DNA from 4 places in the Bradyrhizobium sp. BLXBL-01 genome. Region 2 is predicted to be linked to each of the others. Evidence: predicted binding sites of a transcription regulator. Region 2 holds the regulator's gene; each other region holds the start of a gene.

Region 1 (7,054 bases), 580 kb from region 2:
GGCGAAATCGTCGCGCGACGGGCTATAGGTATCAGCAGAAGTCGAAGCCATTTGTTCTCCAGTTGCGGATGTCTTGCCGGCCGTTGGGTTCATGGGCGCATCGCGCGCGCAGTGTCGGAAGGTCCGCAAGACCTTCGAGCGACCGCTCGTTGCCCCGGCCTTGCGACCAGAACAGCGGAAGCGGGCCGGCTGAGGCCCGCGCGTTCGATACGTTGAAAGCTTTGTCCGGAACCTGGATCGCGCCGGTCCCGAAACCGGGACGAAGCGTATCGACCTCAAAGAGCGGGAGCGGGCACTTCCTCCAATGACGGCGGCGGCTTAACCCCGCGACCGGCCCGCTCGGACAGCCTCGATAATGTCGATGGCGGCCCGGACGCCGCCTTCTATATCCAGTTGGGAGTTATCTAGCAAGTAAGCATCCGGGGCCGGTTTTAAAGGCGCAATCGGCCGGTTCTTGTCGCGTTCGTCGCGCTGGAGGATGTCGGCGAGCACGGCCGCCTCGTCCGCATCCTCGCCCCGCGCCCTGGCCTCCATGGTGCGGCGGCGGGCGCGGACCTTGGGGTCGGCGACCACGAAGATCTTCACGTCGGCGTGGGGGCAGATCACGGTTCCAATATCCCGGCCGTCGAGCACGGCGCCCGGCGGATCGGCGGCGAATTGCCGCTGGAAATTCACCAGAACCTCGCGAACCCGAGGGATTGCCGAGACGATCGAGGCGCCCTCGCCGGCCTTCTGGGTCTTCAGCGCAGGATTGCCGAACTTTTCGGGATCGAGCTCCAATGCGGCCTGCACCGCAGCCGCCTCGTCGTTGAGATCGTGCCCTGACTGCATCAGGGCATAGGCCACCGCACGATAGATCACGCCGGTATCGAGATGACGATAGCCGTAATGGTGGGCGAGACGCTTGCCGAGCGTCCCCTTGCCCGAGGCCGCGGGCCCGTCGATGGCGATGATCATGAGAACTCGGCCCCTAACGAACCCATCATCGGAATGAAATCCGGAAAGCTGGTGGCGATGAAGGCGGTGTCGTCGACGGTCACGGGCTGATCGGAGGCCCACCCCATCACCAGCGCGGACATCGCGATGCGGTGGTCCATGTGGGTGGCGACAGTGCCGCCGCCCGGGACGTGGCCGCGGCCCTCGACGATCAGATCGTCGCCGGAGACCTCGACCTTGACACCGTTGACGCGGAGCATGGCGGCGGTCGCCTCCAGGCGATCGGATTCCTTGACGCGCAGCTCCTGCAGGCCGCGCATGATCGTGGTGCCTTCGGCGAACGACGCCGCCACCGCCAGCACCAGATATTCGTCGATCATCGACGGCGCGCGCTCCGGCGGCACCTCGACGCCGCGCAGTTTCGAGGCGCGCACGCGCAATTGCGCCATCGGCTCGCCGGCATCGCCCCGCACTTCGCTCTCCTCGATGGAGGCGCCCATTTCGCGCAGCGTGGTGAACAGGCCGGTGCGCAGCGGATTGGTCATGACATCGGACAGCACGACATCGGAGCCCTCGACGATCAGCGCCGCGACGATCGGGAAGGCGGCCGACGAGGGATCGGCGGGCACCACGACATTGGCGCCGCGCAGCTCGGGCTGGCCGACCAGCGTGATGCGGCGGCCGTGCTGGCCTTCCTGGACCGAGGTGATGTCGGCACCGAAATGCCTCAGCATCAGCTCGGTGTGGTCGCGGCTGGCCTCGCTCTCGATGACAGTGGTGACGCCCGGGGCAGCCAGGCCCGCCAGCAGCACGGCCGATTTGATCTGGGCCGAGGCGACCGGGGTCTTGTAGGTGATCGGCAGCGGATCGCCCGCGCCCTGGAGGGTCAGCGGCAGGCGCCCGCCCTCGCTGCCCGCGGTGACCTTGGCACCCATCTTTTCCAATGGATCGAGGATCCGGCGCATGGGACGGCTGCGCAGCGAGGCATCGCCGTCGAACACCGCCGAAATCGGGCAGCCGGCCACGGCGCCCATGACCAGCCGGCAGCCGGTGCCGGAATTGCCGAAATCCAGCGGCGCATTGGGCGGGGCGAAGCCTCCGACCCCGACGCCGTTGACCCTCCAGGCGAAATCGCCGGTGCGCTCGACCCTGGCACCCAGCGCCTGCATCGATTTGGCGGTGTTGAGGACGTCCTCGCCCTCGAGCAGGCCCGAAATTCTGGTCTCGCCGACCGCGAGCGCGCCCAGGATCAGGGCGCGGTGGGAGATCGACTTGTCGCCGGGCACCCGTACTTTCCCGGTCAGGGGCCCGCTGGCGCGAGACTGGAGCGGTCTCGGTTGGTCGGAATGGGTCAAGATTGTGTCCTTGAATAGGCCCGATGGGCTGGCGCGCAGGTATCACATGGTCCGCGCCCCGTCACGGGCATGTCGTTCTCCCGTAATGCGCTATTGACAGCGGGCCGCCAACTAGCCAAGTGAAGCACCGCTTTTCAGACATTCCCAGGATTCCTGCCGTGGCCAAGTCCGAACTCGGAACCAAACGTATTTGCCCGACCACGGGCAAGAAGTTCTATGACCTCAACAAGAATCCGGTGATCTCGCCCTATACCGGCGAAGTGGTGCCGATCGCCCCGGTTGCTCCTGCGCGCGCGCCCCGTGGGGCCGAGGCCCGCAACATGGCACAGGACAACGCGCCGGAGCCGGCAGAGGCCGAGGAATTGGTCTCGCTCGAGGAGGCCGATGCCGAGGAGAACACCGGCAAGGTCAAGGCCGTCGTGCCCGAATCGGAGGACGATATCGAGGTCGACGAGACCCTCGACGACGATGATGACGACGATTCGACCTTCATTGCCGACGAGGAAGAGGGCGATGAGGACGTGACCGACATCATTGGTGATGTCGGAGGTGATGAAGAGACTTGAGATCAGCCCTGATCTGTGAAAAAGGGTGCACCGCGCGAGTCGGAAAGGCTCGCCGGTCCGGGGTGATCGACCAGGTTCACCCCGTCTAAGGTTAAGGGGCCATAGCTCAGCTGGGAGAGCGCTTGCATGGCATGCAAGAGGTCGGCGGTTCGATCCCGCCTGGCTCCACCAGCCTTCGCTCGCTTCGCGAGCTACGGCTCGGCAAGCCAGCCCCGCTCCATCGTAGCGAAGTGAGCGAAGGCTGCCGCGGCGTAGCCCGAAGGGCGAATCCGGGCCCCATCAGATAGAACGCGGGTGTAAGCTCCCCCTCGACGACTGGGGAGTGTGCCGTGAAATACGTCTACATTCTGAGAGCCTCGATTCCCTTCACTTTTATGTCGGGATCACCGACGACCTGCGAACCAGACTGGCAAAGCACAATGCTGGCGAGGTGCCCCACACCTCGAAATACGGGCCTTGGCGTCTCAAGACTTACGTCGCATTCAGCAACGAGAAGCAGGCCGTCGCATTCGAGAAGTACTTGAAGTCAGCGTCCGGTCGCGCCTTCGCCAAGAAGCGGCTCTAACCCCTACTCCCCGATCACCGCATTCAGCCGATCCCTCAGCGCGACGATCTCGTCTTTCATCGCCACCAGCTCCGACACCGAGCAGTCCGATGCCGCCAGGATCGAGTGCGGCACGGCGCGCGCCTTTTCCTTCAGTGCATGGCCCTGCGGCGTCAGGGCGATCAGCACCTGGCGTTCGTCCTCGCGCGAGCGGGTGCGCTTGACGAGATGGGCGGCCTCGAGCCGCTTGAGCAGCGGCGTCAGCGTGCCCGAATCCAGGAACAGCTTCTCGCCGATGTCCTTCACCGGCACGTCGTCGCGCTCCCACAGCACCAGCATGACCAGATATTGCGGATAGGTCAGGCCGAGCCGATCGAGCAGCGGCTTGTAGACGCGGTTGAAGGCGTGCGTGGCGGAATAGACCGCGAAGCAGATCTGGTTGTCGAGGCGAAGCGGGTCGACCGCCGTTGATTTCCGGGCCATGACGAATCTCGTGCGTTTCTCCCATTCTGGGCCCGGCCGGCGGCGCATTCAATTGCGAACAATTAAATGTGAGACGCGCCGATTTAGATTGCGCGCAATCTAATTGCCTGCGATAAAGCTCACACCCCAACCTGGAAAGACCCGAGGAGACGAAAATGTCCGTGAACGTCCTCTACAAGACCAGCGCCAAGGCCACCGGCGGCCGCGACGGCCATGCTGCGACCCTCGACGGCGCGCTCGACGTCAAGCTCACCACGCCGAAGGAGCTCGGCGGTGGCGGCGGCGCCGGCAACAATCCCGAGCAGCTGTTCGCGGCCGGCTATGCTGCCTGCTTCATCGGCGCGATGAAGTTCGTGGCTTCGCAGGGCGGCCCGAAGGTTCCGGCCGATGCCTCCGTCACCTCGACCGTCGGCATCGGCCCGCGCTCGGAAGGCGGCTTCGGCCTCGACATCGATCTTGCCGTCTCGCTGCCGGGCCTTGCCCGCGCGGAGGCCGAGGCGCTGGTCGCCAAGGCGCACCAGGTGTGCCCGTACTCCAATGCCACGCGCGGCAATGTCGACGTTCGCCTGACGGTCGTCTGATCGGCAGCGCGGATTGGCTGGCCCGGGATCCCCCTCGGGCCGGCCGCTTCCGATCGAATTTGCCACGCCGCGGCATGGCAGCGCAGCCGCGCATGCGGCCCTACGCGAGGGCCCATTGCTGGCGCAAACAAACCTCGCTAGGCCTGTGCTCGAACGTCGACACAGGAGAAGCGAAGGCATGAGTTCTGAAGCCGCAACGGGTGCCATGAGCGGACTGCGCGTCATCGATCTCACGCGTGTGCTCGGCGGTCCCTACTGCACCCAGATCCTCGCCGACCACGGCGCCGACGTAATCAAGGTCGAGCCGCCCGCGGGCGACGAGGTGCGCGAATGGGGCCCTCCGTTCCACGAGGAGGATGCGGCCTATTTCGTCGGCATCAACCGCAACAAGCGCTCGATCGGCCTCGACCTCGCCTCCGAAGGCGGGCGTGTCGTGCTGCTCAAGATGCTGGAGACGGCCGACGTCCTGATCGAGAATTTCAAGCCGGGCACGCTGGAGAAATGGGGCATCGGCAACGACGTCCTCGGCAAGAAATTCCCGCGCCTCGTGCATTGCCGGATCTGCGGCTTTGGCGCCGACGGCCCGCGCGGCGGCAATCCCGGCTATGACGCCATCATCCAGGCCATGACCGGCATGATCGCGGCGACCGGCTCGCCCGAGAGCGGGCCGATGCGGATCGGCGTGCCGCTGGTCGACATCACCACCGGACTTTATGCGGCGATCGGCATCCTGATGGCGCTGTCGGAGCGGCAGCGGTCGGGCAAGGGCCAGTTCCTGGAGACGACGCTGTACGAGACCGGCCTTGCCATCATGCATCCGCACACCGCGAATTATTTCATGCATGGCAAGCCGCCGAGCCTCACCGGCAACGAGCATCCGAACCTCGTGCCTTACGCGATCTTCCCGACCAAGACCGACAACATCTTCATTGGCGTCGGCAACGACGGCACCTTCCGCAAGCTCGCCAAGGAGATCGGCAAGCCCGAGCTCGGCACCGACCCGCGCTTTGCCCGCAACAAGGACCGCATCGCCAATCGCGAGGCGCTGCGCGCCGAGCTGGCCGCCGTGTTCAGCCAGCACGAGGCCGAGCCGCTGTGTAATCGCCTGCTCGCGGCGGGCCTGCCTGCGGGGCCTGTGCAGAAGATCGACCAGGCGCTGACCAACCCGCACACGATCGCGCGCGGCGATATTATCGAGAAGGACTGGTACAAGGGCGTCGCCTCGCCGATCCGGCTCGACCGCAGCAAGCCCAGCCTGCGCCGCGTGCCGCCGAAATTCAGCCAGCACGCGGCCGAGGTGCTGGGCGAGTTCGGCTACTCCAAGGCCGAGATCGACGCGATGGTCGAAAAGGGCACGGTCTGCGGTCCCGAGCGGAAACGCTAGGGGCCCTCACCCTTCACATCAACCAATGCCGCACTGCGGCGCGCGCACGCATGTGCAGCGCGAACGGCGGTGGCTGACCGCTCCGTGTTCGCCTATTTGACGACTTCCCATTTGGCGGCGCTTGCTGCTTTCGTTTCTCCCGCTTACACAGTCATGTGAACGTCATATGGCGCTGCTAGCGCAAGCGCTTCTTAGTGACGGGCAAGGGAGGTTTTCTTGATGGCTCTTCGACATTTTGGCGCGGCTGCTGCTGCCGCATTCGCGGTTGGGCTAGGCGCCTCGCCGGCACTTGCCGTGACCGAAATCCAGTGGTGGCACGCGATGACCGGCGCCAACAACGACGTCATCGTCAAGCTCGCCAACGACTTCAACGCCACGCAGAGCGACTACAAGGTGATCCCGACCTACAAGGGCAACTACGCCGATACGATGAACGCTGGCATCGCCGCGTTCCGCGCCGGCAACGCGCCGCACATCATGCAGGTGTTCGAGGTCGGCACCGCCACCATGATGGCCGCGACCGGCGCCGTGAAGCCGGTCTACAAGCTGATGGCCGAGACCGGCGAGAAGTTCGATCCGAAGGCCTATCTGCCCGCGATCACCGGCTACTACTCGACCTCGAAAGGCGAGATGCTGTCCTTCCCCTTCAACTCGTCGTCGACCGTGATGTGGGTCAACCTCGACGAGCTGAAGAAGGCCAATGTCGAGATCCCGAAGACCTGGCCTGAAGTGTTCGACGCCGCCAAGAAGCTGAAGGCGGCCGGCCATGCCACCTGCGGCTTCTCCAACTCCTGGGTCACCTGGGTCAATCTCGAGCAGCTGTCCGCCTGGCACAACGTGCCGCTGTCGACCAAGGCCAACGGCCTCGACGGCTTCGACACCGTGCTCTCCTTCAACGGGCCGCTCCAGGTCAAGCATCTCGAGAACCTGGTCGAGCTCCAGAAGGACAAGACCTACGACTATGCCGGCCGCACCAATACCGGCGAAGGCCGCTTCACGTCGGGCGAATGCCCGCTCTACCTGACCTCGTCGGCGTTCTTCGGCAACGTCAAGGCGCAGGCCAAGTTCGCCTTCACCGCGGTGCCGATGCCCTATTATCCGGACGCCAAGGGCGCGCCGCAGAACTCGATCATCGGCGGTGCCTCGCTCTGGGTGATGGGCGGCAAGCCGGCGGACGATTACAAGGGCGTCGCGAAGTTCCTCAC
Region 2 (7,054 bases):
GCGTGGCTGAGATGGCTGTCGAGAGCAATGTGATTGATGCTGCCGGTCCATATGATCGCGCCAAGGCCTTGAGCGCGTTCAAGCTCGGCGACGTCACCTTCTACTGGATCACGCGGTTGTCCGCGATCTCGGTGCTGCTGATCCTCGGCGGCATCATCATCTCGCTGATCGTCGGTGCGTTCCCGGCGATCAAGGAATACGGCATCTCCTTCCTGTGGACGCAGCGCTGGGCGCCCTCCGCCGATCCGCCGGTGCTCGGCGCGCTCGGGCCGATCTACGGCACGCTCGTCACCTCCTTCATCGCGATGCTGATCGCCATTCCCGTCGGTCTCGGCATTGCGATCTTCCTCACCGAGCTCTGCCCGCAATGGCTGCGCCGCCCGATCGGCATGGCGGTGGAGCTGCTCGCCGGCATCCCCTCGATCATCTACGGCATGTGGGGCTTCTTCGTGCTCGGCCCGTTCCTAGCCAACACCTTCCAGCCCTTCATGATCAGGGTGTTCGACGGTATTCCCGTGCTGGGCGCGATCTTCGCGGGTCCCCCGTCCTATCTCAGCCTGTTCAACGCCGCCCTGATCCTCGCCATCATGGTGCTGCCTTTCATCACCTCGATCTCGGTCGATGTGTTCAAGACGGTGCCGCCGGTGCTGAAGGAAGCCGCCTATGGCGTCGGCTGCACCACCTGGGAAGTCGTCCGCAGCGTCGTGATCCCCTACACCCGCGTCGGCATCATCGGCGGCGTCATGCTGGCGCTGGGCCGTGCGCTCGGCGAGACCATGGCGGTGACCTTCATCATCGGCAATTCGTTCCGGATCTCCTCGTCGATCTTCGCGCCGGGCACCACGATCTCGGCCGCGATCGCATCCGAGTTCGCCGAGAGCGACGGCCTGCACCAGTCCGGCCTGATCCTGCTCGGCCTCCTGCTGTTCGTGCTGACGTTCTTCGTGCTCGCGGCCGCCCGGTTGATGCTGCTGCGCCTGGAAACCAAGGCGGGGAAGTGAAGCCATGAACCCGATCTATTCGCGCCGCCGCCGCTGGGACATCGTCATTCGCGGACTCTGCATCGCAGCCGCTGCGTTCGGCGTCACCTGGCTCGCGCTGATCCTGATGACGTTGCTCTACAACGGCCTGGCCGGGCTCAACCTCCAGGTCTTCACCGAGAACACGCCGCCGCCCGGATCGAACGAAGGCGGTCTGCTCAACGCCATCGTCGGCTCGCTGATCATGACCGTGATCGGCGTCGGCATCGGCGCGCCGCTCGGCCTGTTCGCCGGCACCTATCTTGCCGAATACGGTCGCAACGACAAGCTGACCTCGGTGATCCGTTTCATCAACGACATTCTCCTGTCGGCGCCCTCGATCATCATCGGCCTGTTCATCTACGGGGCGGTGGTGGTGCCGATGCGCGGCTTCTCGGCGATCGCGGGCAGCCTCGCGCTCGCCGTCATCGTGATCCCGGTCGTCGTGCGCACCACGGAGGACATGCTGCTGCTGGTGCCGAATCCGCTGCGCGAGGCGGCCTCTGCGCTCGGCCTGCCGCGCTCGCTGGTGATCAAGCGCATCGCCTATCGTGCCGCGCGTTCCGGCCTCATCACCGGCGTGCTGCTGGCGACCGCCCGCGTCGCGGGCGAGACCGCACCGCTGTTGTTCACGGCGCTGTCGAACCAGTTCTTCAGCCTCGGCCTGAACAAGACGATGGCGAACCTACCTGTCACCATCAACAACTTCGTGCAGAGCCCCTACGAATATTGGAAGCAACTCGCCTGGAGCGGCGCGCTGCTCATCACCCTGACCGTGCTTGCCCTGAACATTGGCGCGCGCATCCTTGGCGCCGAGAGGACTGCAAAATGAGTGAAATGTCTGTTTCCGTCAGCGCGCCGACCGTTCATCCCGGCTCGCAGCCGCTGCCCGAGGCGCCCGCCAAGGTCACCGCGCGCAACCTGAATTTCTACTACGGTGAGCACCACGCGCTGAAGAACATCAATCTGACGCTCGGCACCAACCGCGTCACGGCGTTCATCGGCCCGTCGGGCTGCGGCAAGTCCACCCTGCTGCGCATCTTCAACCGGATGTACGACCTCTATCCGGGCCAGCGCGCCACCGGCCAGCTGCTGCTCGACCAGACCAACATCCTCGACGCCAAGCTGGACCTCAACCTGTTGCGGGCCCGGGTCGGCATGGTGTTCCAGAAGCCGACGCCGTTCCCGATGACGATCTACGAGAACATCGCCTTCGGCATTCGTCTGTACGAGAAGATCTCGAAGTCCGAGATGGACGGCCGCGTCGAGAAGGCGCTGCGCGGCGGCGCGCTGTGGAACGAGGTCAAGGACAAGCTCAATGCCTCCGGCCTGTCGCTCTCCGGCGGCCAGCAGCAGCGCCTCTGCATCGCCCGCACCGTCGCGGTGCGGCCCGAGGTGATCCTGTTCGACGAGCCTTGCTCGGCGCTCGACCCGATCTCGACCGCCAAGGTCGAGGAGCTGATCCAGGAATTGTCCGAGAACTACACGATCGCGATCGTCACCCACAACATGCAGCAGGCGGCGCGCGTCTCCGACAAGACCGCCTTCATGTATCTCGGCGAGCTGATCGAGTTCGACGACACCAGCAAGATCTTCACGTCGCCGAGCGATCGGCGCACGCAGGATTACATCACCGGCCGGTTCGGCTGAGGAGACGGAATATGGGTTCTGAACATACCGTAAAGGCCTTCGACAGCGACCTTCAGGAGCTCACTCGCCTGGTCGCCGAGATGGGCGGCATCGCCGAGCGCATGATCGTCGATTCCGTCGACGCGCTGATCCGCCGCGACGTGGCACTCGGCCAGCGCGTCGTCACCACCGACGCCGATCTCGACGCGCTGCAGAAGCGCATCGAGGAGCGTGCCGTGCTCACCATCGCCCGCCGCCAGCCGATGGCCGTCGACCTGCGCGAGATCGTCGGCGCCATGCGCGTTGCGACCGATCTCGAGCGCATCGGCGATCTTGCCAAGAACATGGGCAAGCGCGTCGCGGCGCTGGAGACGGACTTCCATCCGCTCAAGCTGTTCCGCGGCCTGGAGCACATGACCGACCTCGTGCAGCAGCAGGTCAAGAGCGTGCTCGACGCCTATGCCGCGCACGATTTGCCGGCGGCGATGGCGGTGTGGAAGGGCGACGAGGAAGTCGACGCCATCTGCACCTCGCTGTTCCGCGAGCTCCTCACCTACATGATGGAGGATCCGCGCAACATCTCGTTCTGCATCCACCTGATGTTCTGTGCCAAGAACATCGAGCGGATCGGCGACCACGCCACCAACATCGCCGAGACCGTGTTCTACATGATCGAGGGCCAGGCGATCACCGACAAGCGGCCGAAGGGCGACATGACGACCTTCGCCACGACGGTGCCGAATACCTAAGGAGCGACGACAACATGGGCGCACGCATTATGGTGGTAGAGGACGAGGAAGCTCTCACCGAGCTTCTCCGCTACAACCTCGAAGGCGACGGCTATGACGTCGAGACGGTGATGCGCGGCGACGACGCCGACACCCGCCTCAAGGAGCACATTCCCGATCTGATCGTGCTCGACTGGATGCTGCCGGGCCTGTCGGGCATCGAGCTGTGCCGGCGGCTTCGGACCCGTCCCGAGACCAAGCAGCTGCCGATCATCATGCTCACTGCGCGCGGCGAGGAGAGCGAGCGGGTACGGGGCCTCGCAACCGGCGCCGACGATTACATCGTCAAGCCGTTCTCGGTGCCGGAGCTGCTCGCGCGCGTGAAGGGTCTGCTCAGGCGCGCCAGCCCCGAGCGGCTCGCCACCGTGCTCGCCTATGGCGACATCGAGCTCGACCGCGACAAGCGCCGCGTGGCGCGCTCGGGCCGGCCGATCGATCTCGGCCCGACCGAATATCGCCTATTGGAGTTCTTCCTGGAGCATCCCGGCCGCGTGTTCTCGCGCGAGCAGCTGCTCGATAGCGTCTGGGGCCGCGACATCTATATCGATGAGCGTACCGTCGACGTCCATATCGGCCGCCTGCGCAAGCTGCTCAATCTCGGCCGCGAGCAGGACCCGATCCGCACCGTCCGCGGCGCCGGCTACGCGCTGGATGATCGCTTCGCGAAGGCCGAGCAGACGTAAGATCTGCGAGCTGTTGGTGTGGTGAGCTGCGGCTACACCCTCAACCGTCATCCCGGGGCGCGCCCAGCGCGAGCCCGGGATCTCAGCGCGAGCGCTTGCGCTCGTCGCGATCAACCACAGGACGTGGTTTGACGATGACTCGGAGTGACCATCTCGCGCAACGATCGCGCCCTGTGGTTATGGATCCCCGCCTTCGCGGGGATGGCACCGAGTGAGTTCAGCCGTCATCGTGTGACGGCTGCCGTATGTGCAGCCAACTAATTCCGCAAGCTCAGCGCGTGCTCGGCTTCGCCGGTGCGCGACGGCGGTCCGCTGCGGGCTGATAGGCCACGCGCGAATGCTGGGCGCAATAGGGCAGGCCCGAGAGCGCCTTGCCGCCGCAGAAGAAGAAATCCGGGCTCGATGGATCGCCGACCGGCCAGTGGCACGTCGCCTCGTTCAATTCCAGCAGCGACAGGCGCTGGCTCATCGGCACCACGTTGTCGTAGGTAACCGGCTCGGCTTCCACCTCGACCTCGAAGGCCTGCGCCAGCGCGGTGTTGCCGCGCGCAACGGGTCGCGTCACCCGCATCATGTGCTGCGCGGGCCGTGCCTTGCGCGGCCGCGGCGCTGCCGATGAAGGGCTCTTGGCGCGGCCGGACAGGCCGAGCCGGTGCACCTTGCCGATCACGGCATTGCGGGTCACATTGCCGAGCTCCGCCGCGATCTGGCTGGCCGAAAGTCCGGCCTCCCAGAGCTTCTTCAGCTGCTCGACGCGATCATCGGACCAGGTCAAAACCGTCATTGCACCCTTTCCCTCGCAGCGCGCCTGCCATCCTGGAGCCTTCGCCGCGATTGCCTAAAGCCTTGAAAAACCCGTGCCGCCAGAATCCCTTAAGGCTCGCCGGGCGCGCTCAAGACGCCCGAACGTTTACGCCGGTACATGAGGACTTTTGGGATCAGAACTGCTGCACGAGATGTCGTATCTGACAGTCCAAACGCTACAATATGGCGTGACTCCCGCGCAAGAGTCCGCCGACTCGCTTCCACATGTTCCGTGGTGAAAAACCCGCAAAATCGGCACCGCAAGACTACGGATTCAGCGTTTCGCGAGGCTTTCCGGGCGGCATTGACACCCGTCTTTCCAGGCATAAGATAGTGCCACGTGCCGCCCTTAAAAGGCGGCACGTTTCGTTTTCCGGGGCCGGTCAATGGTGCGTTGCGCAATGCGTGCCTCACACCGTCCGCAACATTCAAGTGACGTCATGACTAACAGCGCCGCGCCGCATTTGCTCCCCGTCTTCGCCAGGGCCGACCTCGGTTTCGAGCGCGGCGAAGGCTGCTGGCTGATCGCGACCAATGGTGATCGCTATCTCGATTTCACCTCGGGCGTGGCGGTGAATGCGCTCGGCCACGTTCATCCCGCGCTGGTCAAGGCGTTGCAGGAGCAGGCGACGAAGCTCTGGCACATGTCGAACCTGTTCCAGAGCCCCGATGGCGAGAAGCTCGCAAGCCGCCTCTGCAATGAGAGCTTCGCGGACTTCGTGTTCTTCTGCAATTCCGGCGCCGAGGCGCTGGAAGGTGTGGTCAAGCTCGTCCGCCATCATCACTTCTCCAAGGGCCATCCGGAGCGTTATCGCATCATCACCTTCGAAGGCGCCTTCCATGGCCGCACGCTGGCGACGCTGGCTGCGACGGGATCTGCGAAATATCTCGAGGGCTTCGGTCCGCCGATGGACGGCTTCGATCAGGTGCCGCACGGTGACCTCGACGCCGTGAAGAAGGCGATCGGCCCGCACACCGCCGGCATTCTCATCGAGCCGATCCAGGGCGAGGGTGGCGTTCGTGCTGCGCCTCCCGCCTTCCTGAAGGCGCTGCGCGAGCTCTGCAACGAGCGCGGCCTGTTGCTCGCCTTCGACGAGGTGCAGACCGGCATGGGCCGCACCGGCGAGCTCTTTGCCTACAAGCGCACCGGCGTCACACCGGACGTGATGTCGCTCGCCAAGGCGCTCGGCGGCGGCTTCCCGATCGGCGCGGTGCTGGCGACCGCGGATGCGGCCGCCGGCATGGGGCCCGGCTCGCACGGCTCCACCTTCGGCGGCAATCCGCTCGCGATCTCGGCTGCCAACGCCGTGCTCGACGTCATGCTCAAGCCCGGCTTCTTCGACCACGTGCAGAAGATGTCGCTGCTGCTCAAGCAGAAGCTCGCCTCCGTGATCGATCGTCATCCCGATGTCGTCAGCGAGGTGCGCGGCGAGGGCCTCCTGATCGGCATCAAGGCCGTGGTGCCCTCGGGCGATCTCGTCGCGGCGCTGCGCGCCGAAAAGCTGCTCACCGTCGGGGCCGGCGACAATGTCGTGCGCTTCCTGCCGCCCTTGATCGTCACCGAAGCGGAAATCGAGGACAGCGTCGGCCGGCTCGAACGCGCCTGCACGGCGATCTCCTCCAGTCAGACCAAGCGGGCGGCAAGCTGATGAGCACGACGCCCAACAAAGCTCCAAAGCACTTCCTGGACATCAACGAGCTGCCGCTGTCGGAGCTCAAGAGCATGCTCGCCGCCTCTTCCGCCATGAAGGCGAAGCAGAAGGCGCAGCAGCCGGTCAGGCCGCTCGAAGGCAAGACGCTGGCGATGATCTTCGAGCGTCCCTCCACCCGCACCCGCGTCTCGTTCGACGTCGGCATGCGCCAGCTCGGCGGCGAGGCGATCATGCTCACCGGCGCCGAGATGCAGCTCGGCCGCGGCGAGACCATCGCCGACACCGCGCGGGTGCTGTCGCGCTATGTCGACGCCATCATGATCCGCATCCTCAATCACGATGCGCTGCTGGAGCTTGCGGCCAACGCCACCGTGCCCGTCATCAACGGCCTGACCCGGCGTTCGCATCCCTGCCAGGTGATGGCCGACCTCATGACCTATGAGGAGCATCGCGGCCCGATCGAGGGCAAGACGGTGGCC
Region 3 (7,054 bases), 680 kb from region 2:
CGGCATCAGCACCACCACGGTCAGGAAGAACAAGACGCCAATCAAGGCTCCGCCGCCGACGCGGAGCGCGATGCGGATGTCCCGGCGGATCAGGGCGGAGAGGGCGGTCATGGGATCCTCCCATCGCGCCCAAAGCGCGGTGCGCTCCCTCCCCCGCCTGCGGGCGAGGGTTGGGGAGAGGGTGTCTCGACAACGAAGATTCCCCCGGAGGAGAGAACCCTCACCCGGCGCCATAGCCGATGCAAAGCATCGGCGTTTTCAAGGGACGGCGGCCAAGGGCCGCCTATGCCGGCCTCTCCCGCAAGCGGGAGAGGCGAGGGAGCCCGCGGCAACGGCTGCGTCCACGCTGAGAGCACGGCGCCCAGCCGCTCGGAAAGCTGAGGGTGCATCGGCATCACGCCGTCCCCCCGATCCGCAGCTCTCGCGAATCGACGCCGAGCGGGGCATGCGTCGCCGCGACGATCATGCCGCCGCCAGCCAGGTGCTCGCGCATCAATCCGGAAAACATGTCCTGACCGGCGACGTCCAGCGCGTTGGTCGGCTCGTCCAAGAGCCAGACCGGGCGGCGGACGGTCAGCAGCCGGGCCAGCGAGAGCCGGCGGCGCTGTCCGGCGGACAGGAATCCGGCGGGCAAATGGGTGGCGTGGTCGAGGCCGACCTTGGCGAGGCTGTCAGCCGCATCGAAACGCTCGCCTCCAAGAAAATCAGCCCAAAACGTCAGGTTTTCGGCAACGCTCAGCGCCGGCTTCAGGGCATCGCGATGGCCGAGATAGTGGCACTGCTCCGCCAGGGTCAGCTCGCCGTCGCCCCCGTCCAGCGCGATCGTCCCGCCGGCGGGAACCAGCAGGCCCGCGATCAGCCGCAGCAGCGAGGTCTTGCCCGATCCATTGCGGCCGACGACCGCGACGGCCTCGCCCGAGACGGCCGCGAAATCGAGCCCGGCGAACACCTCGCGTCCGCCGCGCACGCATCTCAGTCCGTGACCGGACAGCTGCATGTCGCCCTGGTTCAATCCGCTCACAGCCGGGCCTCAGGAAATCTTGGGGTAGCGCATGGGAATTTTTGGCTCGCGGATTGCTGCAGCACGATAGTGGCTGTGGCGGCGCGGTTAGAAAGCTTCTATAAGCCCGGAACTACTTGATGCAGCAACTCAACCTGCCCCTGCAAGCGGCCCAGCCTGATACGCTGACGGTGTTAAAATACCCTGCCGGGTATAACTAACAATTGGGATCTCCTACATGACCTCGCTCGACAGCTTCAAATGCAAAAAGACCCTCAAGGTCGGCGCCAAGACCTATGTCTATTACAGCCTGCCTACCGCCGAGAAGAATGGTCTGAAGGGAATTTCCAAACTTCCCTATTCGATGAAGGTCCTGCTCGAGAATTTGCTGCGCAACGAGGACGGCCGCTCGGTCAAGAAGGAAGACATCGTCGCGGTGTCGAAATGGCTGCGCAAGAAGTCGCTGGAGCATGAGATCGCCTTCCGCCCGGCGCGCGTCTTGATGCAGGACTTCACCGGCGTGCCCGCGGTGGTCGACCTCGCCGCGATGCGCAACGCGATGCAGAAGCTCGGCGGCGATGCCGAGAAGATCAATCCGCTGGTGCCGGTCGATCTCGTCATCGACCACTCCGTGATCGTGAACTTCTTCGGCGACAACAAGGCCTTCGGCAAGAACGTCACCGAGGAATACAAGCAGAACCAGGAGCGCTACGAGTTCCTGAAGTGGGGCCAGAAGGCGTTCTCGAACTTCTCCGTCGTGCCGCCCGGCACCGGCATCTGCCACCAGGTCAACCTCGAATATCTGGCCCAGACGGTCTGGACCAAGAAGGAGAAGATGACGGTCGGCAAGAAGAGCGGCACCTTCGAGGTCGCCTATCCCGATTCGCTGGTCGGCACGGATTCGCACACCACCATGGTCAACGGTCTTGCCGTGCTCGGCTGGGGCGTCGGCGGCATCGAGGCGGAAGCCTGCATGCTCGGCCAGCCGCTGTCGATGCTGCTGCCCAATGTCGTCGGCTTCAAGCTGAAGGGCGCGCTGAAGGAAGGCGTCACCGCGACCGACCTCGTGCTCACGGTGACGCAGATGCTGCGCAAGCTCGGCGTGGTCGGCAAGTTCGTCGAGTTCTTCGGTCCCGGTCTCGACCACCTCTCGGTCGCCGACAAGGCGACGATCGCCAACATGGCGCCCGAATACGGCGCGACCTGCGGCTTCTTCCCGGTAGATGCCGCCGCGCTCGATTATCTCAAGACCTCCGGCCGTGCCTCGGCCCGCGTTGCGCTGGTGCAGGCCTATGCCAAGGCGCAGGGCCTGTTCCGCACCGCCAAGTCGCCCGACCCCGTGTTCACGGAGACGCTGACCCTGGATCTCGGCGACGTCGTGCCGTCGATGGCCGGTCCGAAGCGTCCCGAAGGCCGCATCGCGCTGCCCACCGTCGCGGACGGCTTCTCGCTCGCGCTCGCCAGCGAGTACAAGAAGGCCGAGGAGCCGGCCAAGCGCTTCCCGGTCGAAGGCAAGAACTTCGATATCGGCCATGGCGACGTCGTGATCGCCGCGATCACCTCCTGCACCAACACGTCGAACCCGAGCGTTCTGATCGGCGCAGGCCTGCTCGCGCGCAACGCGGCCGCCAAGGGCCTCAAGGCCAAGCCGTGGGTGAAGACCTCGCTCGCCCCCGGCAGCCAGGTCGTCGCGGAATATCTCGCCAATTCCGGTCTGCAGCCCGATCTCGACAAGGTCGGCTTCAATCTGGTCGGCTTCGGCTGCACCACCTGCATCGGCAATTCCGGTCCGCTGCCCGAGGAGATCTCGAAGTCGATCAACGACAACGGCGTCGTCGCGGCCGCCGTGCTCTCCGGCAATCGCAACTTCGAAGGCCGCGTCTCGCCGGACGTGCAGGCGAACTACCTGGCCTCGCCGCCGCTGGTGGTCGCCTATGCGCTTGCCGGCAGCGTCACCAAGAATCTCGCCACCGAGCCGCTCGGCGAGGGCAAGGACGGCAAGCCGGTGTACCTGAAGGACATCTGGCCGACGACCAAGGAGATCAACGCCTTCATGAAGAAGTTCGTGACCGCGTCGATCTTCAAGAAGAAGTACGCCGACGTGTTCAAGGGCGACACCAACTGGCGCAAGATCAAGACGGTCGAGAGCGAGACCTATCGCTGGAACATGTCCTCGACCTATGTGCAGAACCCGCCTTACTTCGATGGCATGAAGAAGGAGCCGGAGCCGGTCACCGACATCGTCGAGGCGCGCATCCTCGCCATGTTCGGCGACAAGATCACGACCGACCACATCTCGCCGGCCGGCTCGATCAAGCTCACCTCGCCCGCCGGGAAATATCTCAGCGAGCACCAGGTGCGTCCGGCCGACTTCAACCAGTACGGCACGCGCCGCGGCAACCATGAAGTGATGATGCGCGGCACCTTCGCCAACATCCGCATCAAGAACTTCATGCTGAAGGGCGCCGATGGCAACATCCCCGAGGGCGGCCTGACCAAGCACTGGCCCGACGGCGAGCAGATGTCGATCTACGACGCCGCGATGAAGTACCAGGAAGAGAAGGTGCCGCTGGTGGTGTTCGCCGGCGCCGAATACGGCAACGGCTCCTCGCGCGACTGGGCCGCCAAGGGCACGCGCCTGCTCGGCGTGCGCGCCGTGATCTGCCAGAGCTTCGAGCGCATCCACCGCTCCAACCTGGTCGGCATGGGCGTGCTGCCGCTGACCTTCGAGGAAGGCACCTCCTGGTCGTCGCTGGGCCTCAAGGGCGACGAGAAGGTCACGCTGCGCGGCCTCGTCGGCGACCTCAAGCCGCGCCAGAAGCTGACCGCGGAGATCGTCTCCGGCGACGGTTCGCTGCAGCGCGTTTCGCTGCTCTGCCGCATCGATACGCTGGACGAGCTCGACTACTACCGCAACGGCGGCATCCTGCACTACGTGCTGCGCAAGCTCGCGGCGTAAGCGCGGATTTGTGAACGATGGCTCACTGCGAAGTGAGTAGAAGCCTTAACGAAGGCGGCCTATCAAAGGCCGCCTTCGCGCGTTTGCGGTACGCTTCAGATGGGCCCGCCCGGCGGAAAACCTCCCCTTGGACGGTGGCCCGGACGGATGAATGTACCGCGCCCCGTAAGACTACGGTGACCATCCGGCGATAAGATTTCCCTCTGAGAGCAACGGTGTGCGGCGTTCGACATGACGACAATGACGGCTTCCCATCTGATTCCACGTTGGTCCGGTGCCCTCTGGTCGGGAGCTCTCGGCATATGTGCGATCATCGCCGTCATTCGTCCTGCCGAGGCTGATCCCCGCGCCGTCGTCGAATTGTTCACCTCGCAGGGCTGCTCCTCCTGCCCGCCCGCCGACCAGATCATCGGCGATCTCTCCAAGGATCCCTCGGTCATCGCGCTGAGCATGCCGATCGATTATTGGGACTATCTCGGCTGGAAGGACACGCTGGCGGATTCGCGTTTCTCTGCACGGCAGCGCGCCTATTCGCGCATGCGCGGCGACCGCGAGGTCTACACGCCACAGGTCGTGGTCAACGGCTCCACGCATGTCATCGGCAGCGATCGCGCCGGCATCGAGAACGCGATCGGCAAGACCGACAAGGGCAACGGCGTGATGAGCGTGCCGGTGACGATGTCGCTCTCGGGCAAGCAGATCAACGTGTCGGTGGCCGCGAGCAAGGAGCCCACGGTCTCGCATGGCGAGGTCTGGATCTGCTCGATCGCCAAGTCGGTGCCGATCGCGATCACCCGCGGCGAGAATCGCGGACAGCAGGTCACCTATCACAACGTGGTGCGCAACCTGCTCAAGGTCGGCGACTGGACCGGCCGTCCGGAGAGCTGGACGGTGCCGATCGAAAATCTCACGCGCGACGGCGTCGACGGCGCAGTGGTCTACGTCCAGGACGGCAGCCGCGAGCGACCGGGCCCGATGTTGGGTGCGGCGTACACGTCGCTGCATTGAAGCAAGCAGAACGTCTCAGCAATTGATGCTTCGCCATTCCGGGGCGCGCGAAGCGCGAGCTATGCTGCGCAATTGCGCACCTGAGAATCCATCGATCCATTGTGCAAGCTGAGCAATGGATTCCGGGTTCGCGCCAAGAGGCGCGCCCCGGAATGACAGTGGCCGGAAACATCGCGACACAAACAAAAAAGGACCAACTTGCGTTGGCCCTCCTTGTCGTGCGTACAGACCCGATCCTGTTCGACCCCGGGGGGCTGGGGGCTGAGGAATCCGGAACCGAAAGGACCGGGTCAACGCACACCAGTCTTTTCGCAATGCAGGGCGGCGGGCGGTTGGCGGAAAAGCGGCGATACTATGATTCCTGCTAACGATCCCGTGACGGTTTGCCGCGACGGAGTTCCACCCTTGCGTGTGCCCGGACGCACTGTCGATTCGACCGGTTGAGCCCCTTGCGGCGCGGAACGGTTGGCGCAATCATGCAAGTGTCATGAACGCGGTTCCCGGGACGGTCTTCGCGGACCCGGGTCATAGCCGTGCGATGAGGAGGCGCTTCCCATGAGTCTGACGTCGGAGGATGCCGAGCCGAGCGAGCAGCGCGCGGCGGCGCGTCCCGCCGCGGCGCATGCGCCGCCGAACCGGGTGACCTTCAACCGGCTCGAGCTGCACCGGATTCTCAATCTCTACGGTCGCATGGTCGCCGACGGCGAGTGGCGCGACTATGCCATCGACTTCCTGAAAGACCGCGCCGTGTTCTCGGTCTATCGCCGTGCCTCGGAAGTGCCGATCTACCGCATCGAGAAGGACCCGCGCCTCGCGCGCAAGCAAGGCATGTACAGCGTGATCTCGGCGACCGGCCTGATCCTGCGCCGCGGCCACGAGCTCGAGCGCGTGCTGCTGGTGATCGATCGCAAGCTGGCGGTAGTGTAGCGGCACGAACGCTGCCGTAGGGTGGGCAAAGGCGCACCGCGCCGTGCCCACGTCCTATCTCAATCGCCGCGAACGGTGGGCACGCTTGCGCTTTGCCCGCCCTACGAAACCGAGCTTACTTCCCCGGCACCGTGCGCGCGCCCTCGCCGAGGTCGCGCTGCATCATCACCGTGTCCAGCCAGCGCCCGAATTTCAGCCCGACGCTGGGATGCGTGCCGATCATCTTGAAGCCGCACCTTGTGTGCACGCCGATCGATCCGGCATTGGCGGAATCGCCGATCACCGCGATCATCTGGCGGAAGCCGCGCGTCTCGCATTCGGCGATCAGCCGTTCCAGCAGCATTGAGCCGACGCCGCGGCGGTGGAAGGACGGATCCAGATAGATCGAGTTCTCCACCGTGAAGCGGTAGGCCGGCCGCGGCCGGTAAGCGCCGGCATAGGCATAGCCGGCCACGCGTCCGTCCAGCATGGCGACGAAGTAGGGATAGCCGCCGTCGATCAGCGCGCGATAGCGGCGCGTCATCTCCGTAAGGTCAGGCGGCTCCAGCTCGAACGTCGCCGTGCCCTCGCGGACGGCCTGCTGGTAGATGGCGGTGATGGCGGGAAGGTCGGCCTCGGTGGTGGGCCTGATATCGGGTGCGGACATGGCGGGAAGATTAGAGTCTTCCCGCGGCGGCCGGAAGGGGTTCCGCCGCCTCCACCCCCGGCATTGCGAGCGGACCCTCCACTTTCTCCGCCGTCATTCCCCGCGAAGGCGGGGAATCCAGTACGCTGCGGCCTCTCGGTCAATCACGACTGCGTCTGGAATACTGGATCGCCCGCTTTCGCGGGCGATGACATTGAGCGTGTGGCGCGCTCCCGCCCCAAACAAAAACCCCGGCCTCTCGGCCGGGGGTTCGTGTCGTTCGCTCGGTCCTGTCGCCTACTCGCGCTGGCCGAGGAGCTGCAGCAGCAGCGTGAACAGGTTGATGAAGTTCAGGTACAGCGACAGTGCGCCGGTGATGGCCGCACGCTCTGCGATGTCACCGCCGGCCGAGGCATAGCCGTAGATGTAGTCGTTCTTCAGCCGCTGGGTGTCCCACGCGGTGAGGCCCGAGAACACCAGCACGCCGACCACCGAGACGATGAACTGCAGCATCGAGCTGGCCAGGAACAGGTTC
Region 4 (7,054 bases), 1.8 Mb from region 2:
ACGGTCAGCCGCCGACGCGGGCGAGACCGCTGCGGGCGGGTTCGTCGCGTGGACGAAGCGCGACCGCCCTGGTGTAGGACGCCGCCGCTTTTGCCTTGTCGCCCAGCCGCTCATAGGCCTGACCGCGCGCGGTCCAGACCTGGGCATTGTGCGGATCCGCCTCGGAGGCTTCATCGAGATCGGCTGCGGCCTCCTTGACCTTGCCGAGCGCGAGATAGCTGATGGCGCGGCCGAGCAGCGGCTCGGCCTTTTGCGGGTTGAGGCCGCTGGCGGCGCTGAAATCGGCGATCGCGAAGTCGTGCTGGTTGTTGCTCTGGTAGATCAGGGCGCGGCCATAGAGCGCCTGCGCATTATAGGGATCGAGGCCGACCGCGCGGTTGAACTCGTCGAGCGCTGCCGCGGTCTCGCCTGACTTCGCCAGGGACTGGGCCTTCGCGGTATGGGCCTGGGCTTCGGTGACGTTGCCGGCGCTTACCGCGCTCTCGGCCGGCGTGGCGGCCTTGGGCGCTTCCTGCGGCTTGTCCTTCTCCGGCATCAGCGATCCCAGATCGAACGAGCAGCCGCACAGCGCGATTCCCGTCAACGCCACCGCGAGCGGCGGCTGCCAGATCCGACGCCGTCGCGCAAAGCCGCGCTGAGGGAAAGGGGAGGCCATCTACGGTTCGCTCGCGCTAGAGCTTGATCCGACAAGTCCTCAAAACAATAACGCGGGCCTGGGGCCCGCGTCATCGAAAACTGAAGTCTTGCTGAATCGGATCAGCGCGGTCCGCGCGGACCTGCACCGGGGCCGCCACGACCGCCGCGATCGCCGCCCGGGCCGGCGCCGAACACCGGCTTCGGCTTCATCGGCAGCAGGCCTTCGCGCTGCAGCTTCTTGCGGGCGAGCTTGCGCGCACGGCGCACGGCTTCGGCCTTTTCGCGGGCCTTCTTCTCGGAGGGCTTCTCGTAATGACCGCGGAGCTTCATCTCGCGGAAAATTCCCTCGCGCTGCATCTTCTTCTTCAGCGCCTTGAGGGCTTGATCAACATTGTTATCGCGAACGAGAACCTGCACGCGGCATCCTCTTCAAGTGGATCGGATTTGAATTCTGGTAAGTCAAAGGGGATGGCGAAACGCGCAAGCCCTTAACCTTGAGCGCGCGGATGTATCAGACAAAACAGCAGATGTCCACCGGCCAAGCGGATTTTCGGGCCAAGTTCGGCCATTAAATGCGGCGAAAATACCTCCATGCGGCCCCGATTTGGGCGGTTTGGCGCCGAGGACGGGGCCGCGCCGGAGCTTTGTTCCGGAATCTTGCAATGAGGGGACCACAATGGACATCAAAAAATATGCTGCCGAAGCCATCGGCACCTTCTGGCTCACATTCGCGGGCTGCGGAAGCGCGGTGATTGCGGCCGGCTTCCCGCAGGTGGGAATCGGGCTGGTCGGCGTGTCCCTGGCCTTCGGATTGAGCGTCGTCACCATGGCCTATGCGATCGGCCACATCTCCGGCTGCCATCTCAACCCGGCCGTCACGGTCGGTCTTACCGCCGGTGGCCGTTTTCCGGCGGGGCGGGTCCTGCCTTACATCGTCGCCCAGGTGGCGGGGGCGATCATTGCCGCCTGGCTGCTCTATGTCATTGCCAGCGGGGCGCCCGGCTTCGACGTCGGCAAGGGCTTTGCCTCCAACGGCTATGACGCGCATTCGCCCGGCCAGTACAGCATGATCGTGTGCTTCCTCACCGAGGTGGTGATGACCATGATGTTCCTGTTCATCATCATGGGGGCCACCCATGGCCGCGCGCCGGCGGGTTTCGCACCGCTGGCGATCGGGCTCGCGCTGGTGATGATCCATCTCGTCAGCATTCCCGTCACCAACACCTCGGTGAACCCGGCGCGCAGCACCGGCCCGGCGCTGTTCGTCGGAGGCTGGGCGCTGTCGCAGCTCTGGCTGTTCTGGATCGCGCCGCTGATCGGCGGCGCGCTCGGCGGGGTGATCTATCGCTGGCTCAGCGAGGAGCCCACCGGCGTCGTTGCGGGCGTGAAGACGGCGTAATCGAAAAGCACCCGGCGGGATTGCAGCCTTTGCTGCGATCCCGTCACTCGTCCCGGGGCGGCCTGATTTCGGTGACGTGGCCCATCTTGCGGCCGGGGCGCGGCGTGCCCTTGCCGTAGATGTGCACGGTCGCGCCCGGCACGCTCAGCCACTTTTCGTAGTCCTTGATCTCGTCCCCGATCAGGTTGGTCATGGTGACGACGTCGCCGTGGCGCACCGGCTTGCCGAGCGGCCAGCCGGCGATGGCGCGGATGTGCTGCTCGAACTGCGAGATGGAGGCGCCGTCGAGCGTCCAGTGTCCGGAATTGTGCACGCGCGGCGCGATCTCGTTGACCAGCACCTTCGGCCCGGTGCCGTTGGCGAGCACGAACATCTCGACCGCGAGCACGCCGACATAGTCGAGCGCGGTTGCGATCTTGCCGGCGATGCTGCGCGCCTCCTCGGCGAGCGCATCCGGGATCGGCGCGGGTGCACGCGATATCTTCAGGATGTGGTCGCGGTGCTCGTTCTCGGTGACGTCGAAGCACTCGACCTCGCCGGTGGCGGAGCGCGCGGCGATCACGGAGATCTCGCGCTCGTAGGGCACGAAGGCCTCCAGGATCGCCGATTTGGTGGCGAGGCTGGTCCACACTTTCGCGATGTCGTCGCCCTCGCGGATGATGGCCTGGCCCTTGCCGTCATAGCCGAAGCGGCGGGTTTTCAGCACCGCCGGAAGGCCGATCCTGGCGATCGCCTCGCGCAGCGAGGAGACGGAGGTGACGTCGGCATAGGCGGCAGTGCCGATGCCGAGCTTCGTCACGAAATCCTTTTCGGCGAGCCGGTCCTGGGTGGTCTCGAGGATCTTGCGGTTGGGCAGCACCGGGCGGCGCGCGTCCAGCACCAGCGCGGCTGCCGCCGGCACGTTCTCGAATTCATAGGTGATGACGTCGACATCGTGCGCGAACAATTCGAGCGCCTCGACGTCGGCATATTCGGCGCAGGTCGCGTTCAGCACGACGTCGAAGGCCGGCGAATCCGGATCGGGCGAGAACACCTGGCAGCGCAGGCCGAGCCGCGCCGCGGCCATGGCCAGCATCCGGCCCAATTGTCCGCCGCCGAGGATTCCGATGGTGTCTCCGGGCTTCAGCTTCACGTGCCTGGTGTCCGTCACGCCTGGTCCTCCGGGCGCTCGGCGACCGCCTCCGTCTGCGCCTTGCGCCAGGCGGCGAGGCGATCCGACAGGGCCGGGTCCGACAACGCCAGCACGGCGGCCGCCAGCAGCGCGGCATTGATCGCGCCGGCCTTGCCGATGGCGAGGGTGCCGACCGGGATGCCCGCGGGCATCTGGACGATCGAATAGAGCGAATCGACGCCCTTGAGCGTCCTGGATTCGACGGGAACGCCGAACACCGGGAGTTCCGTCAGCGCTGCCGCCATGCCGGGCAGATGTGCCGCGCCACCGGCCCCGGCGATGATGACTTTGTAACCCGCGGCCTTGGCGCCCTTGGCGAAGGCGAACAACCGGTCGGGTGTGCGGTGGGCCGAGACGATGCGGCTGTCGGCAGCAATGCCGAGCGCGTCAAGCGTGTCGGCGGCGTGCCGCATCGTGTCCCAGTCCGACTGGCTTCCCATGATGATGGCGATTGGCGCGGTCATGAGGTCAATTGTGCCCAGAAAAACAGAAAGATAGGCCAGATTAATGTTTCCGGCCGGCGGCTCGCAAGGCGGTGGCAAGGAGAAGGGAATCCACTATCCTGTCTTGGTGAATCCCCGCAAGCCTTCATTGAGCAGGATGCCCATGAAGAAACCAAAAAGGGCGAGCTCTGCGAAGGCCGGAAAGGGCCGGACCATCAGCGCCGGCCGATCCAAAGCCGCTTCGAGCCGCGCGGCCAAACCGGCCTTGCGCGGAGCGCCTGCTGCCGACGACAGCAAGGCGGCCATTCGCGGCCTCAGGAGCAAGCTCAAGGCAGCCCTGCTGCGGATCTCGGAACTCGAGGCGGCCGCCGACACCGATTTCCTGCTCGATATCCCCAACCGGCGCGGTTTCGAGCGCGAGCTCGCGCGCGCCATCGCCTACATGAAGCGCTACCGCGCCAGCGGGGCGCTGATCGTGCTCGACGTCGATCGGCTGAAGCCGATCAATGATTCCTTCGGTCATGCCGCCGGCGATGAGGTGCTCAAGGCGATTGTCGCCACGCTGACGCGACAGGTCCGCGCCTCCGACGTGGTCGGCCGCCTCGGCGGCGATGAGTTCGCGCTGCTGCTCTGGAATCTCAGCGAGACCGATGCCAAGGCGAAGGCCGCCGCCCTGGAGCAGGCGATCGACGAATTGTCCTTCGTCTTTCGCGGCCAGCACGTGACCGCGGGCGCCTCGGCGGGCGTCGCCCTGCTCGGTCCGCAGTCCGCGGCAGCTCGCGCCCTGGAGGAAGCGGATGCCGCCATGTACGTGCGCAAGGCGCACCGCCGGCACGAGGCGGCGGATCAGGCTCCGCAGCGAGCGCTCGTCTAGAGGGTTGCAAGATCTTCCGGCACGTTGCCGAACTTGCGCAGCAGCGTCGCATCCCCGAACTCGCCGGTCATGGGATCGCCGCTGCGGCTGAATGCGACCGCGCCGATATGGCCGGCGCCGCGCGCCAGAATCTCTGCGCGTCGCAGCGCCGCCGTCGAGGACTGACACTCCTCTGCCGCGCCTGCGACGGGGGATCCGTCATCATCGATCAAAAAGGGCATTGCAACGTAATAGGTCACATCCGACATGGCGTTGCTCCGATGGAGCATGATCCGGAAAAGTGTGAAGCGGTTTTCCGACAAGATCATGCTTAAAACAAAGCGCGGTCTCTTCGCGCTTTGAAAATCAGGCGGCGCTGCTCTTGCTCCGCATCTTGCTGCGCGAAGTCTCCGGAATGCAGCCCGCGGAAATCGCCGCCTGCAATTCCTCCAGCTCGGCTTCCAGATATTCGTTGGCCATGATCAGCGCCTTGATGGTGCTGCGCAGATTGCCGTCGCACATCGCGATCGCCTGATCGCAGGCCTGCTCATAATGGCTGTTGTCGAGAAGGGCGGTCGCCGACATCTGCGTTGTCCTCGTGTGTTGTCTTGAGCGTTCTCTGAGGTGTTGGGGCGCCCGCGAATGTTCCTATTTTGTTCTTATTGAGTCAAGCGGATTCGGAAGCGGCGGGCGCCGCGCGAGACCGGCTCAGGCGATGATGTCGGGCGTAATCTGGTCTTCGATGAAAGCGATGCGGTCGCGCAACAACAGCTTGCGCTTTTTCAGGCGCTGTAACCGCAACAGGTCGGGGGCGGGCGATTGATGCAACGCATCGATCGCCGCATCGAGATCTCGGTGTTCCTGCTGCAACCGGGTGAGCTCGGCTTCGAGCTCACGCTCATCTTCATTGGTCATGTCTGCGGTGGCCGAAAACCGATAGGCGTGAGATCTGGGCTGTGGATGCCCTGTGGAAATTATCGTCCTTGCGCCGCGTGATCGCAAGCGATCTGCGATCCCGCATCGCCGATCTCCCGCAAGATATTTCTGCGAGGAGCTGCGGCGTGGCGCCGGCGCATTGATATCATGGATTTTTCCGGCGTGGTTCCCCTAGTCACGCTTCGTTACATATGAACTTTCAAAAATGACGCCGCGACGACGGTTACCCATCGACAGGACGAATCGGTGATGTAGACTTAGGCGTCCGGATCGAATCCTGAGGTTCAACCCTACCGAGGAGGTTTCGAATGACAATTCAGGCACATCTCGTTGAATTGGAACGGAAGCACAAACTTCTCGAAAACGAATTGCACGAAGCTCTCGTGCACCTTTCAACAGACGACCTGCAAATTGTTGAGTTGAAGCGCCGGAAGTTGATGGTCAAGGACCAGATCGAGCGTCTGAAGCAAGGCGACACGCTCCACTAGTAACCCCCGTGACAGTGTAGAGTTGATCACATCCTTCACGCAGGGATGAGAGCATTCGTGCTCATCCCTGCTGCAAGGTGTGCACCGTGCAACAGGTTTGCGCGGCGCTCACTCTTGTTTGGACGCGTGGTCTCGACACCAACACTTATCCGCTTCTCGAAGCGCTCTCGATGTCTGCGAGCTCGGCGACGTGATCGGCGATCGCGAGCGAGGACGTCAATCCCGGCGATTCGATGCCGAACAGATTGATCAGGCCTGCAACGCCGTGATCGCGCGGGCCCTGCATCAAGAAATCCTGCGTGGCCACGGCCGGGGGCACGATCTTCGGGCGGATGCCGGAATAGCTCGGCATCAGCGCGCCGTCAGGCAGCGTCGGCCAGTATTTGCGGATCGCGGGATAGAACCGCTCGGCGCGTGAGGGGTCGACCTCGTAATCGATCGTCTCGATCCATTCGACGTCAGGCCCGAAGCGCGCCTGTCCTGCCATGTCCAGCGTCAGGTGCACCCCCAATCCGCCGGGCTCGGGCACCGGATAGATCAGGCGCGAGAACGGCGCCTTGGCGTTGCAGCTGAAATAGTTTCCCTTGGCGAGATAGGCCGCTGGAATCCGGTCCAGCGGCATGCCGTCGATGCTGCGCGCCACATGCGTCGCCGACAGCCCCGCGGCGTTGACGAGGAGGCTGCATTGCAGCGTCATCGGTGCCTCGCCGCCGGCATCGATCTCGATGAATCCGGCCGCCGCCTTGGCACGGATCAGTGGAGTGTGAAACGCGAAAGCCGCGCCGGCGTCCTCGGCTTCGCCGCGCAGCGAGAGCATGTAGGCGTGGCTGTCGATGATGCCCGTCGACGGTGACAGCAGCGCGGCGTCGCAGGCGAGCGCAGGTTCCAGCGCGCGTGCGGCCTCCCCCGAGAGCAGCTGCATGTCGAGTACGCCGTTGGCCTCGGCATGGGCCTTGATCGATTGCAGCTTCTCGGTCTCTTTCGGGCTGGTCGCGACGATCAGCTTGCCGCAATTCTTGTGCGGGATGCCGCGCTCGTCGCAGTAGCGGTAGAGCGCGTGCTTGCCGGCCACGCACATGCGCGCCATCCAGCTCCCGGCGCGGTAGTAGATGCCGGCATGGATCACCT

Evidence for each region. The regulator PhoB, encoded in region 2, activates phosphate uptake and scavenging genes when phosphate is short. The targets are predictions, from matches to a motif close to TGTCATNNANCTGTCAT.
Region 1: the regulator PhoB is predicted to act here: its motif matches at 5,999-6,015, upstream of ugpB (sn-glycerol-3-phosphate ABC transporter substrate-binding protein UgpB).
Region 3: the regulator PhoB is predicted to act here: its motif matches at 5,440-5,456, upstream of ACNJYA_RS01920 (DUF2794 domain-containing protein).
Region 4: the regulator PhoB is predicted to act here: its motif matches at 5,644-5,660, upstream of ACNJYA_RS07055 (YdcH family protein).

What each region holds. Positions count from the first base shown of each region.
Region 1 covers NZ_CP182471.1:288,615-295,668, reverse strand. Annotated here, with positions in the region: gene rpsA (30S ribosomal protein S1) at 1-51, opposite strand, end outside; gene cmk ((d)CMP kinase) at 319-957, opposite strand; gene aroA (3-phosphoshikimate 1-carboxyvinyltransferase) at 954-2,291, opposite strand; gene ACNJYA_RS01410 (TIGR02300 family protein) at 2,450-2,857, shown strand; tRNA gene ACNJYA_RS01405 (tRNA-Ala) at 2,953-3,028, shown strand; partial or broken gene ACNJYA_RS01400 (GIY-YIG nuclease family protein) at 3,187-3,422, shown strand; gene ACNJYA_RS01395 (MarR family winged helix-turn-helix transcriptional regulator) at 3,426-3,884, opposite strand; gene ACNJYA_RS01390 (organic hydroperoxide resistance protein) at 4,040-4,465, shown strand; gene ACNJYA_RS01385 (CaiB/BaiF CoA transferase family protein) at 4,644-5,849, shown strand; gene ugpB (sn-glycerol-3-phosphate ABC transporter substrate-binding protein UgpB) at 6,069-7,054, shown strand, end outside.
Region 2 covers NZ_CP182471.1:7,959,943-7,966,996, reverse strand. Annotated here, with positions in the region: gene pstC (phosphate ABC transporter permease subunit PstC) at 12-1,001, shown strand; gene pstA (phosphate ABC transporter permease PstA) at 1,006-1,851, shown strand; gene pstB (phosphate ABC transporter ATP-binding protein PstB) at 1,848-2,669, shown strand; gene phoU (phosphate signaling complex protein PhoU) at 2,681-3,397, shown strand; gene phoB (phosphate regulon transcriptional regulator PhoB) at 3,412-4,119, shown strand; gene ACNJYA_RS36875 (GcrA family cell cycle regulator) at 4,391-4,903, opposite strand; gene ACNJYA_RS36870 (aspartate aminotransferase family protein) at 5,364-6,572, shown strand; gene argF (ornithine carbamoyltransferase) at 6,572-7,054, shown strand, end outside.
Region 3 covers NZ_CP182471.1:392,338-399,391, forward strand. Annotated here, with positions in the region: gene ccmB (heme exporter protein CcmB) at 1-111, opposite strand, end outside; gene ccmA (heme ABC exporter ATP-binding protein CcmA) at 395-997, opposite strand; gene acnA (aconitate hydratase AcnA) at 1,239-3,959, shown strand; gene ACNJYA_RS01915 (DUF1223 domain-containing protein) at 4,191-4,967, shown strand; gene ACNJYA_RS01920 (DUF2794 domain-containing protein) at 5,523-5,894, shown strand; gene ACNJYA_RS01925 (GNAT family N-acetyltransferase) at 6,010-6,540, opposite strand; gene ACNJYA_RS01930 (Bax inhibitor-1/YccA family protein) at 6,817-7,054, opposite strand, start outside.
Region 4 covers NZ_CP182471.1:1,490,360-1,497,413, forward strand. Annotated here, with positions in the region: gene ACNJYA_RS07010 (tetratricopeptide repeat protein) at 5-655, opposite strand; gene rpsU (30S ribosomal protein S21) at 757-1,053, opposite strand; gene aqpZ (aquaporin Z) at 1,313-2,035, shown strand; gene ACNJYA_RS07025 (5-(carboxyamino)imidazole ribonucleotide synthase) at 2,079-3,185, opposite strand; gene purE (5-(carboxyamino)imidazole ribonucleotide mutase) at 3,182-3,670, opposite strand; gene ACNJYA_RS07035 (GGDEF domain-containing protein) at 3,813-4,523, shown strand; gene ACNJYA_RS07040 (hypothetical protein) at 4,520-4,771, opposite strand; gene ACNJYA_RS07045 (hypothetical protein) at 4,869-5,087, opposite strand; gene ACNJYA_RS07050 (YdcH family protein) at 5,211-5,417, opposite strand; gene ACNJYA_RS07055 (YdcH family protein) at 5,747-5,926, shown strand; gene ACNJYA_RS07060 (NAD(P)/FAD-dependent oxidoreductase) at 6,072-7,054, opposite strand, start outside.